One region of the Telluria sp. ZT3P26 genome, then DNA from elsewhere that is predicted to be linked to it. Evidence: predicted binding sites of a transcription regulator. Region 1 holds the regulator's gene; each other region holds the start of a gene.

Region 1 (5,731 bases):
TCGCGCCCTTGCTGCCCGAAGTCATCCCGGGCGGCACGGCGCGCCTGATGGCGGCCTTCATCGCGCTGTTCCTGGGCGTGCGAATCCTGATGGGTCTGCTGTCGATGGCGATCGGCGCGGTGGTTGCCGCCACCGGCCTGTCGCTGGCGGACCGGGGCCTGGGCGGCCTGTTCGGCCTGGCGCGGGGCATTGTGATTGTGCTGGCCGGCGTCATATTGTGCGGGATGACGGCGATTCCGCAGCAGGCATTCTGGCGCGATGCGCTGTTGTCACCCATTGCCGAGACCGGCGCGCGCACCGTCAAACCATTCTTGCCCGCTGCCTTCGCGGAGCATATTAATTACTGAACCAGTAGTCGTAGTTTTCGCAGTTTTCTGTCATTTTGCACCCAAGCTTTTAGGAGCACCTCATGTGTGGCATCGTCGGCGTCGTTTCGCACTCTCCCGTCAACCAGCTTCTGTACGATGCATTGCTGCTGCTGCAGCACCGCGGCCAGGACGCTGCGGGCATTGCGACCAATCACAGCAGCATGTTCTCCATGTTCAAGGCCAACGGCCTGGTACGTGACGTTTTCCGTACCCGGAACATGCGTTCGCTGCAGGGCAACACCGGGATCGGCCACTGCCGTTACCCGACCGCAGGTTCGTCGAGCGAAGAAGAGGCGCAGCCGTTCTACGTCAACGCGCCGTTCGGCATCACGCTGGCGCACAACGGCAACCTGACCAACCAGGCCCAGCTCCGGGATGAGCTGTTCCGCAACGACCGCCGCCACATCAATACCGATTCCGATTCCGAGGTGCTGCTCAACGTGCTGGCCCATGAAATCCAGGAAGCGGCCGATGGCTTCTCGCTCGACGCCGAGGCGATCTTCAAGGCGGTCGCTGTCGTGCACCGCCGCGTGCGTGGTGCCTACGCGGTCGTAGCACAGATCGCCGGCCATGGCATGCTGGCCTTCCGCGATCCGTTCGGCATCCGTCCGCTGTGCCTGGGCGTGAACGAAACCGAAAACGGCAACGAATACCTGGTGGCCAGCGAGTCGGTCGCCCTCGAAGGCCTGGGCTTCCGTTTCGTGCGCGACATTGCGCCGGGCGAAGCGGTCTTCATCACCAACGACGGCAAGCTGTCCGAGCGCCAATGCGCCGAAAATCCATCGCTCAATCCATGCGCGTTCGAATTCGTCTACCTGGCCCGTCCGGACTCGGTGATCGACGGCGCCTCGGTCTACGCCACGCGCCTGCGCATGGGTGAATACCTGGCCGACAAGGTGCTCAGTGAAATCCCGGTCGAAGATATCGACGTCGTCATGCCGATTCCCGATTCGTCGCGTCCGGCCGCCATCCAGCTGGCGCTGAAGCTGGGTGTCGAATACCGCGAAGGCTTCATCAAGAACCGCTACATCGGCCGCACCTTCATCATGCCGGGCCAGGGCATGCGCAAGAAATCGGTACGCCAGAAGCTCAACGCGATCATTTCCGAATTCAAGGACAAGAACGTGCTGCTGGTCGACGATTCGATCGTGCGCGGCACCACCAGTCGCGAGATCGTGCAGATGGCCCGTGAAGCCGGCGCGCGCAAGGTGTACTTCGCCTCGGCTGCGCCACCGGTGCTGTACCCGAACGTGTACGGCATCGACATGCCGACCCGCGACGAGCTGATCGCCTACGGCCGCACGACCGAAGAAGTCTGCCGCGAGATCACGGCCGACCGCGTCATCTATCAGGACATCGACGCCCTCAAGCGCTCGATTTCGGACGTCAATCCGGCACTGAAGAACTTCGAGGCGTCGTGCTTCGACGGCATCTACGTGACGGGCGACGTGACGCCGGAATACCTGGATCGCCAGGAAACCGCGCGTCACAATCCTGCTGCCAAGGATGAAGACCAGGTCCGTACCCAACTGAATCTGAACCCCGCCGTCGCCGCCGAGTAAGCATGAGCGAGAAAAAATCCTACGGCTTTACCACCACGATCCTGCACAACGACCGGCACAAGCCGATCGAGCACGGTTCGCTGCACAAGCCGATCCACACCTCGGTCGCGTTCGGCTACACGGATGCGCGTCAGCTGGCATCCGTGTTCCAGGGCAAGGAGCCGGGCTTCCGTTATGGTCGCCAGGGCAATCCGACCATCAGCGCGCTCGAGGACAAGGTCAGCAAGATGGAGGATGGCGTCGCCACGCTGTGCTTCGGCACCGGCATGGCCGCCATCGGCGCGCTGTTCCAGGCGCTGCTGAAGGCGGGCGACGCCATCGTTTCGTCGAGCTTCCTGTTTGGTAATACCAACAGCCTGTGGCAGACGGTGGCAGGGCAGGGCGTCGATGTCGCCTTTGTCGATGCAACCGATGTGGCGCAGGTCGAGGCAGCCTTGACGCCGAACACGCGCATGGTGTTTGTCGAGACGATCGCCAATCCGCGCACGCAAGTGGCGGACCTGGCCCGCATCGGCGAGCTGTGCCGTGCGCGGGGCATCCTGTACGTGGTCGACAACACGATGACCTCGCCCTGGCTGTTCCGCCCGAAGAGCGTGGGCGCCGGTCTCGTGGTCAATTCGCTGACCAAGTCGATTGGCGGCCACGGCATTGCGCTGGGCGGCGCGCTGACCGATACCGGCCTGTTCGACTGGAGCGCGTACCCGAACATCGCGCCGAATTTCCGCAAGCAGCCGGCGCAGGCGCAGGGCATGGCGCAGCTGCGCGCGAAAGCGCTGCGCGACTTCGGCGCCTCGCTCGGACCGGAGGCAGCGCATCACATTGCCGTTGGCGCCGAGACGCTGGCGCTGCGCATGACCCGCACCTGTGCCAATGCTCTGGCGCTGGCAACGATGCTCGAGGCGGATGAGCGCGTGGCGAAGGTCCACTACCCGGGCCTGGCCTCGCATCCGCAGCACGGTATCGTCACGTCGCTGTTCCGCGCCGGTGGTTCACTGCTCAGCTTCGAGCTGCGCGAGGATATCGACCCGTTCGATTACCTCAACCGCCTGCAGCTGGCGATTCCCGCGTCGAACCTGGGCGACAACCGCACGCTGGTCATTCCGGTCGCGCACACCATCTTCTTCGAGATGGGCGCCGAGCGCCGCGCCAGCATGGGCATTGCCGAGTCGCTGATCCGCGTGTCGGTGGGCATCGAGGACACCGATGACCTGGTTGAAGACTTCCGCCAGGCGCTGGACGCGTAAGCGCGGCGTACCGCGCGACGTTACCGCGTGACGTAAAGCGATGCAAAGAAGGCCGGCGCAATGCCGGCCTAGTCATTTTTACGGTTGAGTCGCGCTGTAAAAGGGGGCTATGATGCGCCATCGTCAGCTTGTCATTTTTGGGTGCCCATGAAACGTTTCCTGCTCTGCCTTTCCATGTCCCTGTCCCTGAGCATCGCCAGCGCCGCCTGTGCGGGCGAGCTGGAAGACGCCAACGCGCTGTTCGAAAAGAAGGATTACGCGGGCGCGCTCAAGCTGTACACCAAGCTGGCCAATGCCGGCAATGCGCAGGCGCAGCAGCAACTGGGCCAGATGTACTGGTATGGCGAAGCGGGCGCTGTCGATGAGGCGGCAGCGAAAGCATTGTTCGAGAAGTCGGCGGCCAAGGGCAATAAGGTCGCGGCAGAATCGCTGGTCGTGATGGAACAGCGCGTGACCAAGCGCGCCGAGATCGATTACTGGATCAAGGGCTATGACGGGGCCGAGCTGCAGTCGGGCGAATACCGCTGCCCGTCGCCGCGCATCCCGGCCGTGTCGAAGGTGAACGACGAGATCGATCGCGTCAACAAGCTGGTGACGGGCTGGCAGGATTGCTACAACAAGATGGTCACGAACCTGAACGCGCAGTCGCCGCTGACGAAGAAGATTCCCGCCGATATCGCCAAGCTGATGAACAAACAGGAAGCGGATGCTTCGGCAGCCTATCTGGAGCAGGTGCGGCAGAATATCGCGGAAGGCGCGAAGGTCAATTCAAAGATGATCCTGGCGGATTTTGCAGCGTGGCGCAGTGCGACCGAGGCGTTTGTCAGCCAGCACAATGCGGTCGTGAAGAAGGCGTCGAAGTAGGCAGGGCAGGGCAGCGCAGGAAAGGACAGGCGCCGGCAGGAAGAAGCCGGCGCCGTTACATCAGTTCCAGCTACGCATCAGGCCAACAGCCAGGCCTTCGAGTGCGAACTCTTCGTCCGGCGAGACTGAAATGATGTTGAAGTCGGGGTTCTCTGGCAGCAGTTCCACCAGGTCGCCCGTCTTGCGATAGCGCTTGACCGTGACTTCGTCGCCCAGGCGTGCAACGACGATCTGGCCGTTCTTGGCGCTGTCGATTTTCTTGACCGCCAAAAAGTCGCCATCCATGATGCCGGCATCGCGCATCGACCAGCCTTTGACCTTCAGCAGGAAATCGGGGCGCGCCGCGAACATGGCGGTATCGACGTTGTAGGTGGCTTCGACATGCTCTTGCGCCAGGATCGGATTACCTGCAGCAACGCGCCCCACCAGCGGCAGCGACATGAACGACGGCGGCGGCATCGGAACTGATTCGACGCTCGCGCCGATCAGGCGGATGCCGCGCGATGTGCCCGGCGAAATTTCGATGGCGCCCTTGCGCGCCAGTGCTTGCAGATGTTCTTCAGCCGCGTTGGCCGAGCGGAAACCCAGTTCGGAAGCGATTTCAGCCCGGGTCGGAGGGAAACCGGTGTTCTCGATCGCTTCCTTGATCAGGTTCAGGATCTGTTCTTGCCGTGCAGTGAGCTTTAGCATAAATGTGTTACAGCAACCGGTTATGTGTGTAACCTGTATTTTTGTACAGTATTCTCCCGCGCGCAAGAGGAAACGCAAAAAATATCGTCAAAATCCCGATTCAGCGTACAAACATGCGCCAAAACCGTGGAATTGTCGAGTCAGACTGCCGGGAACTCGCCAGCTCGCGCCTGCGATGCGTCATTGGGCTTTCCAAGCTGCCGATATCCGGGTTATAATTGCCGGCTTTCCCTTCCCACACTCGTCTTGACGCCGAGGTGGGCATTTGTTAAACGTCCTCAAGGAGTAATGCATGCGTCATTATGAAATCGTGTTTATCGTCCATCCGGACCAGAGCGAACAAGTCCCGGCGATGATCGAGCGTTACAAGACCACGGTGACCAGCCGCGGCGGTAACATCCATCGCGTTGAAGACTGGGGCCGCCGCCAGATGGCATACCAGATCCAGAAGCTGCCAAAAGCACACTACATCTGCCTGAACATCGAATGCGACAACGAGACCCTGGTCGAGCTGGAAACTGCATTCAAGTTCAATGATGCGGTTCTGCGTCACCTGACCGTCAAGCTGAAAAAAGCTGAAACCGCACCGTCGCCGATGATGAAATCGGTGCAGCGCGAAGACGCAGCCAAGAGCCACCGTGCCGAAGCCGCTGCGCCAGCAGCCGCTCCAGCCGCTGCGCCAGCGCCTGCTGCTGCTTAAGTTTTCCCCAGTTATTCGTAGTAACCAGTAATACCGGGTGCACAGCGCAAACCACCTCCAGCTCATGGCGACCATCGCCGAGCGCGACGTACTGCGTTACACCCCGGCCGGTGTGCCAATCGTTTCAGCCGTCCTGATGCACGAATCGCAGCAGGAAGAGGCCGGGGTCGAAAGGTCGGTCGCGTTCGAAGTCCCCGCGTTCGCCGCGGGCGAGATTTCGGGCAGGTTCGCCAGCGCCGAATTGGGCGCCAGCTACAGGTTCAACGGATTTCTTGCACGGAAAAATCGCAACAGCAAAGCCCT
Region 2 (5,731 bases), 760 kb from region 1:
GCGTGCCGACGATTCGGCGTGGTCGTATTCGCCCAGGAACACGGGCAGCAGGCGGCGCGTGTCCGGGTTCATCGTCGTTTCCCACAGCTGCTCGGCGTTCATCTCGCCCAGGCCCTTGAAGCGCGAAATGCTCCACACGCCTTCTTTCAGGCCTTCTTTTTTCAGCTTGTCTTCGATCGCCAGCAGCTCGCCCGAATCCAGCGCATACAGCTTCTGGATCGGCTTCTTGCCGCGCGCCGGCACGTCGACGCGGAACAGCGGCGGGCGCGCGATGCAGATGTTCCCGTTCGCGAACAGCGCCGGGAAGTGTTTGAAGAACAGCGTGAGCAGCAGTACCTGGATGTGCGAGCCATCGACGTCGGCATCGGACAGGATGCAGATCTTGCCGTAGCGCAGACCGGTCAGGTCGGGCGAATCGCCCACGCTGTGCGGATCGACGCCGATCGCCACCGAGATATCGTGGATTTCATTGTTGGCAAACAGGCGGTCGCGGTCAGTTTCCCATGAGTTGAGCACCTTGCCGCGCAGCGGCAGGATGGCCTGGAATTCCTTGTCGCGGCCCATCTTGGCGGAGCCGCCGGCCGAGTCGCCCTCGACCAGGAACAGCTCGTTGCGCGTGATGTCGTTCGATTCGCAATCGGTCAGTTTGCCCGGCAACACGGCCACGCCCGACGATTTTTTCTTTTCGACTTTCTGCAGCGAGCGCAGGCGCGATTGCGCCTGGCGGATCACGAGTTCGGCCAGCTTCTTGCCGTAGTCGACGTGCTGGTTCAGCCACAGTTCGAGTGGCGGCTTGGTGAAGGTCGAGACCAGCTTGAGCGCGTCGCGCGAATTCAGGCGCTCCTTGGTCTGGCCCTGGAACTGCGGGTCCAGCACCTTGGCCGACAGTACGAACGAGACGCGCGCAAACACGTCTTCCGGCAGCAGCTTGACGCCTTTGGGCAGCAGGCCATGCAGCTCGACGAAGTTCTTGACGGCGCCATACAGGCCGTCGCGCAGGCCCGCTTCGTGGGTGCCGCCGCTGACCGTGGGGATCAGGTTGACGTAGGATTCGCGCACCACGCCGCCTTCTTCGGTCCAGGCCACGACCCAGGCCGCGCCTTCGCCTTCAGCGAAACTGTCGTCGCCGGCGGCTGCATACTGCGCGCCTTCGAACAGCGGGATCAGTGTTTCGCCGTTGGAGCTTTGCGTCAGCGCTTCGGTCAGGTAGCCGCGCAGGCCCTCGTCGTAGCGCCAGGTCTGCACTTCGCCCTTGGCGTTCGTGAGCGTGACCGTCACGCCTGGCAGCAGCACGGCTTTCGAGCGCAGCAGGCGTTGCAGGTCGTTCATCGGAATGGTCGGCGAATCGAAGTACTTGCCATCCGGCCAGGCCGTGACGCGCGTGCCGTTCTTCTTGCCGCCGCGCTCGAACGGCGCGGAGGTAAGGGGTTCGATCACGTCGCCGGCAGCGAACACCAGCTTGTGCTGGCCGTTGCCCTGGTCGTCCTTGCGCCAGACTTCGATCTCGAGGCGCTTGGACAGCGCATTGGTGACCGATACGCCGACGCCGTGCAGGCCGCCCGAGAACGCATACGCGCCGCCCGAGCCCTTGTCGAACTTGCCGCCAGCGTGCAGGCGCGTGAACACGATTTCGACCGTGGACACGCCTTCTTCGGGGTGAATGCCGACCGGGATGCCGCGGCCATCGTCTTCGACCGTGATCGAGCCGTCCGGGTTCATCGTGACGCTGATGTTCTTGCAATAGCCACCCAGCGCCTCATCGGAGGCGTTGTCGATCACTTCCTGGATGATGTGGAGCGGATTTTCCGTGCGGGTGTACATGCCCGGACGCTGTTTCACAGGTTCGAGTCCCTTGAGGACGCGGATGGATGATTCGCTGTAGTCTGGAGCGGGTTTCTTGGAGGCCATCTTGAAGAGTATTTGTAGAATGCGTTGGCATTCTATCTTGTCGAGCGGAAAAGGAAATGCTTTTTAACTGTATAAATATACAGTATTTTGCGCTTATGTCGTGCTTTTCGCGTTGCACCTTTGTGCTAGATTAAGCTGTAAACACATCATCGATGCAGGAAGGGTGGTGCCCAATGCAGCGATCTCAATGTCTGTTCACCGTGCGTCCGGTCGGTTTTGATCCGGTTGAAACTGCCCGGCTGGCGGCGCTGCTCGAAGGCGCGCCGGGCGCGGGGCCGTTGTATTCTTGCCTGCATGCCGACAGTTTGCAAGAGCCGGACCTGCTCATCGCCAATGGCGACAGCCAGCTTGCGCTGGCGCATCTGGCGAGCCGGCCACCCGATGCGCTGCAGCCGGCACTGGTTGTCGGCGGCAGTCACGTCACTGCCTGGCCGGCCATGGCCCGCCCGCTCGAACAAGGTGCGCTGCATGCGCGGCTGGCCGAACTGCTCGATACGCGGGTGCATGCGCTGGTGCAGCAGGGCGTCCGGGCCCGCCGTGTGCTGGCCGAGCGGCGCCGCCGTCCACGCCTTGGGCCCGACCACGAAACGCCCGCATTCTACACGCGACTGCGCCGTGGTCCGGTCGATGGCCCCGTATTGATCGTCGATCAGGCATGTGCCCTGCGCAACCGGGTGGCAGAAGTGCTTGGGCCGCGCAGGATCGGGGTCGAGTGGACCGACAGCCAGGCCGCCGCCGTGCGCCTGTGCGACGAGACGCCGGTTGCGCTGGTGCTGATCAATACGGCGGCCCCGGACATCGAACCGTATGCGCTGTGTTCGTCGATCAAGGCGCAGCCTGGCGCGATGCGCACGCCGGTGGTGTTCGTTGTCGCGCCATCGTTTCAGTACGAGAGCGGCCGTGCCCGGCTGGCCGGCGCGCGCGGCCTGCTCGAGACGCCCGTGGCAGGGCGCCACCTGATGCTCACCTTCCAGAAGCTGCTCGACGTACCGGTCTGAGTGAACCGCGACCTTTTGTAACAACTTTGAATCGTGCGCAGCGTTGCCGAAGTTATATTATTGACATGGCCGAAGAAGAACCCACCAAGCGCAATCCAGACCACCCGTCGCCAGAGGCGGATATCGATGAACGTCGCGAGACGCGCGTGCGCGTGCCCGACCGGCGCGCCAGCGGCGGCCAGCACGCACGCGGGCCGGCGCGCTACCTGCGCGATGGCGACAACCCGGTGGCCCTGGCCGGTCGCGTCATCACGTCGCGCTTTCGCTCGCTGCGTGAACGCTTCAGTCGCGACATCATGCAGCGCACGCTGCACATCGGCGTCTCGGCCCGCATCTTCCATCCCGAAGCCGGGGCCAAGGGGCTGCTGAGCAAGAACCTGCAGTATCTCGAGGAATCCATCGCCCAATGGGTCATGTCGCGCGACGTGCTCGTGTTCATGATCCCGACGGTCAATACCAACGGCTTGCTCCACCCCAGCAATATCACGCTGCGTCACTATGCGCGCCACCTGGATGGCCTGGTGCTGCAGGGCGGGGCTGACGTGGCGCCGCAAACGTATTCCGAAACCCCCACGCGCCCCGAATGGAGCGGCGACCGCGCGCGCGACGTGTACGAGCTCGAACTGCTGCACGAATTCGTCGATGCCGGCAAACCGGTGCTGGGTGTCTGTCGCGGCTGCCAGCTGATCAACGTCGCCTTTGGCGGCACGCTGCACCAGGACGTCGCCACCGACCGCCCCGATGCGCTGGCGCACGTGCACGACCTGTACGACGCCCATCGCCACGCGATCGTGTTCCCCAAGGGCTCGTCACTCGGGCGCATGTTCCCCAATATCCAGCAGGCGATGGTGAACTCGATCCACCACCAGGCCGTCAAGGACCTGGGGCGCGATGTCCGCATCGAAGCCATGTCCGAGCCGGACGGCATCATCGAGGCGATCCGCTACCAGCGCGCCAATTTCGTCATGGGCCTGCAATGGCACCCGGAGTTCCACCGCGCGGGCGGCGTTGACCTGCTCGATTGCACGCCGGTGCTGGATGAATTCCTGCGCGCGGCGCGCGAGACGCGGCTGTAGCACGAAATCGCTTGCTTTCGCCGTGTGACACGGGAATAATGAATGAGAATCATTCTCATCCATTGTTGTTCCGGTCCATGGAGCGTATCGCATGACGATTTCCCCCACACCTGCCACGTCATCCACAGCGGGCGAGCCGCGCAACCAGGACACGCTGCTGGTCGCCTCGCTGCTGCACCTGATGTCGCATTACAGCGCCAAGGGCGATGGTGAGCCGCCGTGCGTCAAGCTGGCGTCCGTGATCGAGCGTCACCTGTGCGCGCTGGCGCGGTTGCCGACGATCGACCCGGTGCTGCGCGCCACCTGCGAGCAACTGGCCGATCAGTGGGCCAGTGTCGTCGACGCCAGACTGCCGCCGCCGGCACCGGCCAGACAGCCGCTGCTGGCGCGTTTCATGAAGACGGGCTGGGTCGGCAAGGGCGTGCCGGTGGCGGGCTGACCTGATCGAGCCAGCCACGCAGGGCGACCTCGCCCTGCGCATCGAAGGCCATGACGCGCGACCCCGCCACGCGGCGCGCCCAGCCGAGTTGTTCGAACCGGTCGAGCAGGGCGCTGCCCAGTGCACCGGCCAGATGGTGACGCCGCTCGCTCCAGTCCAGGCAGGTGCGGCACACGGGGCGCCGCGAGCGGGCCAGGGCAGGGGTGTCGATGCCCAGCTGGCCGATCAGTGCCGCGCCTGCCGGCGTGAGCACCATGCCGTCGGCGCCGAAGCCGAACGCGCCTCGCGCAGCCAGCCGGTCATGCAACACCACGCCAAGCTCGCCGGCCAGGTGGTCGTAGCAGACGCGCGCCTTGCGCAGTGCCGGCGCGGACGGGCCCAGCTTCAGGTGCAGCGGCAGCGTGCCCGCGCCGAAGGCCGTGCCCATCAGCGTCTCGAGCAGCGCCGCCACGTCCGCGTCGGCGATGCTGAAATACCGGTGCCGCCCCTGCGCCTGGACGGCCAGCAGCCCGGCATCGACCAGTTTGGCCAGGTGGGTGCTGATCGTCTGGCGCGTGACGCCTGCGCTGTCGGCGAGCTCGGTGGCGGTGAGCGCCCGCCCGGCCATCAGCAAGGTCAGAGCCTGCGCGCGTGCCTGGTCGCCGATCAGTGCGGCGATGGTGGTGATGTTCGGACCGTCTCTCATGCTTCGATCTTAACCGAAGCATCCGGCCAGGGGCCGGGACTACAGTGACCGCTCCACAACCGAGGAGTCACCATGACCGTCACCTGTTTCATCCGCTATCGCATCGATCCTTTTCAGCGCGAGCAGTTTCGCCAATATGCCGCCAACTGGGGCCGCATCATTCCCCGGCTCGGTGGATCCCTGATCGGCTACTTCCTGCCGCACGAAGGGACCAACGACGAGGCCTGGGGTCTGGTGGGCTTTGCCAGCCTGGCCGACTACGAAGCGTACCGCACGCGCTTGCAGACGGATGACGAGGCGCGCGCCAATTTCGCGCTGGCGCGCGAGGGGCGTTTCATCATGCGCGAGACGCGCACGTTCACCGAAGCGGTGGAGGGCACGCTCGGGAGCCGCGCGTGATCGCGGTCATCTTCGAAGTCGAACCCGACCCGGCGCGCCAGCATGAGTACCTCGCCACGGCGCAGGCGCTGCGCGCGTCACTCGAGGCGATCGACGGCTTTGTGTCGGTGGAACGCTTCGAATCGCTCACGCAGCCCGGCCGCCTGCTGTCGCTGTCATTCTGGCGCGATGAAGCTGCCGTACAGCGCTGGCGCACGCTGGACGCACACCAGGCGGCGCAGGCTGC
Region 3 (5,731 bases), 1.0 Mb from region 1:
CGGCAGGCTGGGCATCGGCCCCGTCAAGGGACTGCGCGCATCCGGGAGAAGCCAGCAACGACAAGCACAGTGCGGGAACGACGAGTGGGCGCATGAAGATATCCTGTTGTGAAAGTGGCCAGAAGCGTGCGCCGATTATGAGGCGGCCATCGCGCCGATCACAAGGACTTTCGAATGCATATGCAAGGCGCAGTGTGCGGATAAGGATGGCCTGGGACGGGTCTCCGCCAGCCTCCGCACGCGTCACGATGTCCCGATGTGGATCAGTTCTCGCCCGGCCGCTCAAGCAGCGACTGCGCCACCCGCAAGCCCTCGACCATCACGGCAAACGCTTCGTGCTTGGTCGCCTCGTCCGGCACGCGCAGCACGTATGACGGGTGATAGATCGTCACCACCCACGCGTCGCCATGGCGCACCGGTTGGCCGAGACTGTCCCTGAGCGTCACGTTCCCCTTCTGCAGCACTGATTTCAGCGCAGTAGCGCCCATCGCCACGATCACCTTCGGCTTGCGGGTGGCGATTTCTTTCTCGAGCCAGTAGTGGCAGGCCTCGATCTCTTTCTGCGCCGGCGTCTTGTGCAGGCGTCGCTTGCCGCGCGGCTCCCACTTGAAATGCTTGACGGCGTTGGTGATGTAGACACCCTTGCGGTCCACCTCTGCCTGGGCGAACACGCGGTCGAGCAGTTGCCCGGCCGGGCCGATGAACGGCTGGCCGGACAAATCCTCCTGGTCGCCAGGCTGCTCGCCGACGAGCATGATCTGCGCGTGGTCCGGCCCGATCCCGCCGACGGCCTGCGTCGCGTGCTGCCACAGTTCGCAGCGTCGGCATTCGTCGAGCTTCGATGGCTGTTCGCGGTCGGGCTGCGCTTTCTCGGCCGCGATCGGGATCGTCGTGCCCCGGCGCTGGCCCACCTCGGCGACCTGGCCGATGCGGCGCGCGCCCAGGCCGGCCTGGCTGACCAATGACGGCACCAGCGCGCCCTCGGGCAGGTTCTTCCAGAACCTCGACGGGATATGGCTTTGCATGACCTTCGTGTTCAGGCGCGCGGGATTGAAGATGCTGCGGTAGTAGGTCAGCCACAAGGCCTCGCCGTCGTCTTCGAGGTCGGCGGGGCCGGACATCAATGGCCCCGCATCGTGCAGCGTGGCGCCGTCCCACAACACGCTGGCCTCGGGCGTGGCGATCATCCAGGTCATCTTGCCCATGCGGGCAACAAAATGTTCGGCCACCTGCGGCAGCACGTCGTGCGCGGGTTCGAACCAGGCGACAAACTGCGGCGGCCCTGCCTCGACCGGCCGTTCCCGAAAGCGGATATAGGCAAACATGTCGTGCACCTCGCGCCGCACCGCCTTGACCATCGACGCCAGCCGCGCGCCATCGGGGTCGGCGGGCGACTGCACATCGTGCTCGCCCTGCTGCCAGCGCCAGACCACGCGGTACAGGAAGGCCCAGCGGTCGTGGTCGCGGCAGCAGGCGGCCGTTTGCAGCATCTCCATCAGGGAGCGCGGGACTTGCGGCCTGGGCGTGGCTTGCGCCACCCGTTCGGCAGGCGGCGCAGCCAGCAGGTCACCGGTCGGCTGCACCGTCTCCAGGGCCGATGCAGGCGCTGCCGGCGCGCTCGAGAACAAATCGGCGCCAGGCTCGCCCCAGGTCACTGCCTCGGGCGGCACGCCGGCGCGCAGCAGGGCGCGGGCCGTGGCGCGCCACTCGACGAACGAAGCCACGAGCAGCGGCTGCCCCGCGCGGACCGCGGCGACGGCCTCGCTGGCGACGACGGCTGCGGTGGCCGCGGGGATCATGCTGCCTGCAGCTCCGGCCACAGGTTCATCTGCTGCGGCGCGTCGGCCATGTGCTTGCGCAGCAGGTCGGAACTGGTCGCGCCCTGCGCCGGCTTGTAGTCGGCGGTAACGACGAACGGCGCCAGTTTTTTCAGGCTGCAGCGCAGCCGCGACAGGTCTTCCCAGCGGATGCGGCGAATGCGGCGCAGGTCGGCGATGCGCTTGGCGTTGCGCAGACCGATGCCGGGGATGCGCGCGATGAGCGTCGCATCGACGCGGTTCAGGTCCATCGGAAACTGGTCGCGGTTCGACAGCGCCCAGGCCAGCTTGGGATCGATGTCCAGCGCCAGGTTACCCGTCTGCGGCATGATCTCGCCGGCCGTGAAGCCGTAACTGCGCAGCAGGAAATCGGCCTGGTACAGGCGGTGCTCGCGCAGCAGCGGCGGTGGCGCGAGCGGCACGCTCTTGGGGCTTTGCGGGATGGGGCTGAACGCGGAGTAGTACACGCGCTTGAGTTTGTAGCTGCCGTACAGCGTCTCGGCGGTGTTGAGGATCGTGTGGTCGTCGCTCGCGTCAGCGCCGACGATCATCTGCGTGCTCTGGCCGGCCGGCGCGAAGGCGGGCGACCTTGGCTCTTCGGCTTTTTCATCGAGCTTGCGCCGGATGGAGCCCATCGCCAGCTTGATCGTGTGGACGCTCTTTTCGGGGGCGAGCTTGGTCACGCTGTCGTGCGTGGGCAGCTCGATGTTGACCGACAGGCGATCGGCCCAGCGCCCCGCTTCGGTGATCAGGAGCGGGTCGGCATCGGGAATCGTCTTGAGGTGGATGTAGCCGCGGAAGTTGTGCACCTCGCGCAGGGTGCGCGCCACGGCCACCAGTTGCTCCATCGTGTAGTCGGCCGACTGGATGATGCCGGAACTGAGGAACAGGCCGTCGATGTAATTGCGCAGGTAAAAATCCTGCGTCAGCTTGACCACTTCGTCGACCGCAAAGCGCGCGCGCGGCACGTTGGACGTACGGCGGTTGATGCAGTACTGGCAGTCGTAGATGCAGAAGTTGGTAAGCAGGATCTTGAGCAGCGAGACGCAGCGGCCGTCTGGCGTATAGCTGTGGCAGATGCCCATGCCGGTGGTGGCGCCCAGGCCGTCCTTGCCCTCGGAGCCGCGTTTGGGCGCACCGCTGCTGGCGCAGGATGCGTCGTACTTGGCCGCATCGGCCAGGATTTCGAGCTTGTCGTTGAGTTCCATCGGACGCCCGTGGCTGTATGGGCATACAGTATAGCGTGGCGTGTCATGACAGAGGGTGCGCCGGCGCACCCGTGCGCGGGTGGTGCCGGGTCAAAGCCGGGACGGTTTCAAGCCTGCAGCAGGCTTTCCGCCAGCGACAACTGCTGTGCATCCATCCGGCGCGCGGTGCGCGCCAGATAGTCGCGCGCGGGCCGGATCCCGGCGCCACCCGCACGATGCAACCACGCATACGCTTCGACCAGATCGCGGGGCGCGCCCTGCCCCGCCGCATACATCACGCCCAGGTTGAATTGCGCGCGCGCGTGGCCCTGGCGCGCCGCGCACAGGTACCAGAAATGGGCGGCTTCGTAATCGCGTTCGGCGCCCTTGCCGCAGTCGTAGCGCAGCCCCAGTTCGAACTGCGCCAGTGCGTGCTTCTGGTCGGCCGCCTTGTGCAGCCAGTCGGTGGCTTCGGCCGGGTCGCCCAGGTCGTGCCGGTCGAGCAGCGTGGCCACCATGTACTGCGCGGCCGCGTAACCTTGCGCCGCGGCGCGCCGGTACCACCCGAGTGCCTGCACGCAGTCCTGCGCCGCGCCGATGCCGTTTTCGTGGCGCAGGCCCAGGTCGAACTGCGCGCGCAGGTGGCCCTGCTCGGCCGCCTTGCGGTACCAGGCCGTGGCCTCGACCGCATCCCGTTCAACGCCGTTGCCCGTGTCGAGGAGCTGTCCGAGGTGGTACTGCGCCACCGGCAAGCCCTGCTCGGCCGCGCGCCGGTACCAGATGGCCGCCTGCACCGCATCCTGCACCACGCCCTGGCCGTGCTCGTGGCGCATGCCCAGGCTGTCCTGCGCGCCGGCATGGCCCTGCTGCGCGGCGCGCCGGTACCAGGTGGCGGCCAGTGCATCGTCCTGCGGCACGCCGTGGCCGGTGTCGTACATCAGCGCCAGGTTGAACTGCGAACTGGCATGGCCCTGGATACCGGCGCGGCCGTACCACAGCATCGCCTGTTCGCCGTCCGCTTCCACGTCCTGGCCCTTGTCGTAGCGCAGCCCCAGATTGAACTGGGCCGGCGCATAGCCCTGCAGCGCGGCCTTGCGCAGCCAGTCCAGTGCCTGCGCCGGGTCGCGCGCCACGCCCTGGCCGCTGTCGTAGCGCAGGCCCAGGCTGTACTGCGAACGGGCATAGCCCTGGATGGCCGCGCGCCGGTACCAGTCCAGCGCCGCATCCTGGTCCTGCGCCACGCCCTTGCCGGTGTCGTACATCATCCCGAGATTGTGCTGGGCGCCCGGCTCGCCCTGCTCGGCGGCCTGGCGGAACCAGTGCAGCGCGCGGCCCACGTCCTGCGCCACGCCCTGCCCTTTGGCGTACAGCCAGCCCAGGTTGTACTGGGCCAGCGCGTAGCCCTGGCTGGCGGCGCGCTCGTACCAGTGGGCAGCCAGCGTGAAATCCTGCGTCACGCCCTGCCCCTTCTGCAGCATCACGCCGAGGTTGTACTGGGCCTGCGCCAGGTTGGCCGTGGCCGCGAGCCGGTACCAGCTCACTGCCAGTTCATCGCTTTGCGCCACGCCCTGGCCATTCACGTACATGAAGCCCAGACTGTGCTGGGCCTCGGCCTCGCCACGTTCGGCCTGGCTTTTCACACGCAGGAATTCGGCGCTGTACAACGGCGTGTCGGGCATGACCACTCAGGCCAGCACGGCGCGCAGGTTCGAGCCGGGCCGGGAGCGCAGCGCCACCATGAAGTCGCCCAGTGAAATCGGGCGGTAGAACAGGTAGCCCTGCATCGTCATGCAGCCGTTGGCGCGCAGGTAGCGCGCCTGTTCCTCGGTCTCGACGCCTTCGGCGATCAGGTTCAGGCCCAGGCCGCGCGCGATCGAGATGATCGCCAGGATGACCGGATAGTGACCGTCCTCCTCGTGGATCTCCTTGACGAACGACTGGTCGATCTTGATCGTATGGATCGGGAAGCGGTGCAGGTACGACAGCGACGAGTAGCCGGTGCCGAAGTCGTCGATCGCGATCGACACGCCCAGCTCGCACAGTTTGTTGAGCTGCTCGATCGCATACTGCGGGTTGCGGATGCAGATGTTCTCAGTGATCTCGACTTCGATCTGCTGCGGCGAGATCGCGTAGCGCGCGAGCGCCCCGCGCATCTTCTCGAAGAAGTCGCCGCGGTCGAGGTATTGCGGCGACAGGTTCAGCGAGAGCCGGATGTCGCTGCCGCCGACGGCGTTCCAGCGCAGCATGTCGCGGCACAGCGCGCCGATCATCCAGTCCGAGATCGGCAGCATCAGGCCGTTTTCTTCGGCGAACGGCAGGAATTCGCCGGCCGACAGACGCCCGCGCGTCGGGTGGTTCCAGCGCATCAGCGCTTCGGCGCCCGTGATGTTGCCGGTCATGGCGTCGATCTGCGGCTGGTAGAACATCTCCAGCTCGTCGTGCTCGAGCGCGCGGCGCAGCGACTGTTCCAGCGCGATCTTCTGGTGCGACACTTCGAGCATCGAGTCGTGATAGAAGCTGTGGCCGTTCTTGCCCAGCGCTTTCACCTGGTACATCGCGATGTCGGCGTGGCGCAGCAGTTCGTCGATCGATTCACCGTCCTTCGGATAGATCGCGATGCCGATCGAGGCCGAGATGTGCACTTCGTGGCCATCGAGGTCGAACGGCATCTGCAGGCAGGCGAGGAATTTGTCGGCGACCATGCGCGCGTCGTCGTGGCTGACCAAT

The links. Region 1 encodes LexA, which represses DNA repair genes until DNA is damaged. Its sites were predicted from a motif close to ACTGTATNNNNATACAGT; they were not measured.
Region 2: AC56LN_RS01340 (DNA topoisomerase IV subunit B) is a predicted target of LexA. The motif match lies at 1,975-1,992, and genes of this name have one in related genera.
Region 3: AC56LN_RS00285 (putative DNA modification/repair radical SAM protein) is a predicted target of LexA. The motif match lies at 3,038-3,055, and genes of this name have one in related genera.

Annotation. Positions count from the first base shown of each region.
Region 1 is NZ_JCASII010000001.1:1,052,347-1,058,077, forward strand. It holds gene AC56LN_RS04580 (CvpA family protein) at 1-347, shown strand, start outside; gene purF (amidophosphoribosyltransferase) at 410-1,930, shown strand; gene AC56LN_RS04590 (cystathionine gamma-synthase family protein) at 1,933-3,174, shown strand; gene AC56LN_RS04595 (tetratricopeptide repeat protein) at 3,349-4,038, shown strand; gene lexA (transcriptional repressor LexA) at 4,099-4,728, opposite strand; gene rpsF (30S ribosomal protein S6) at 5,021-5,428, shown strand; gene priB (primosomal replication protein N) at 5,466-5,731, shown strand, end outside.
Region 2 is NZ_JCASII010000001.1:294,358-300,088, forward strand. It holds gene AC56LN_RS01340 (DNA topoisomerase IV subunit B) at 1-1,908, opposite strand, end outside; gene AC56LN_RS01345 (response regulator) at 2,082-2,906, shown strand; gene AC56LN_RS01350 (gamma-glutamyl-gamma-aminobutyrate hydrolase family protein) at 2,972-3,982, shown strand; gene AC56LN_RS01355 (hypothetical protein) at 4,074-4,421, shown strand; gene AC56LN_RS01360 (ArsR/SmtB family transcription factor) at 4,375-5,106, opposite strand; gene AC56LN_RS01365 (NIPSNAP family protein) at 5,179-5,505, shown strand; gene AC56LN_RS01370 (antibiotic biosynthesis monooxygenase family protein) at 5,502-5,731, shown strand, end outside.
Region 3 is NZ_JCASII010000001.1:56,935-62,665, reverse strand. It holds gene AC56LN_RS00295 (TraB/GumN family protein) at 1-94, opposite strand, end outside; gene AC56LN_RS00290 (UdgX family uracil-DNA binding protein) at 264-1,799, opposite strand; gene AC56LN_RS00285 (putative DNA modification/repair radical SAM protein) at 1,796-3,025, opposite strand; gene AC56LN_RS00280 (SEL1-like repeat protein) at 3,133-4,683, opposite strand; gene AC56LN_RS00275 (putative bifunctional diguanylate cyclase/phosphodiesterase) at 4,690-5,731, opposite strand, start outside.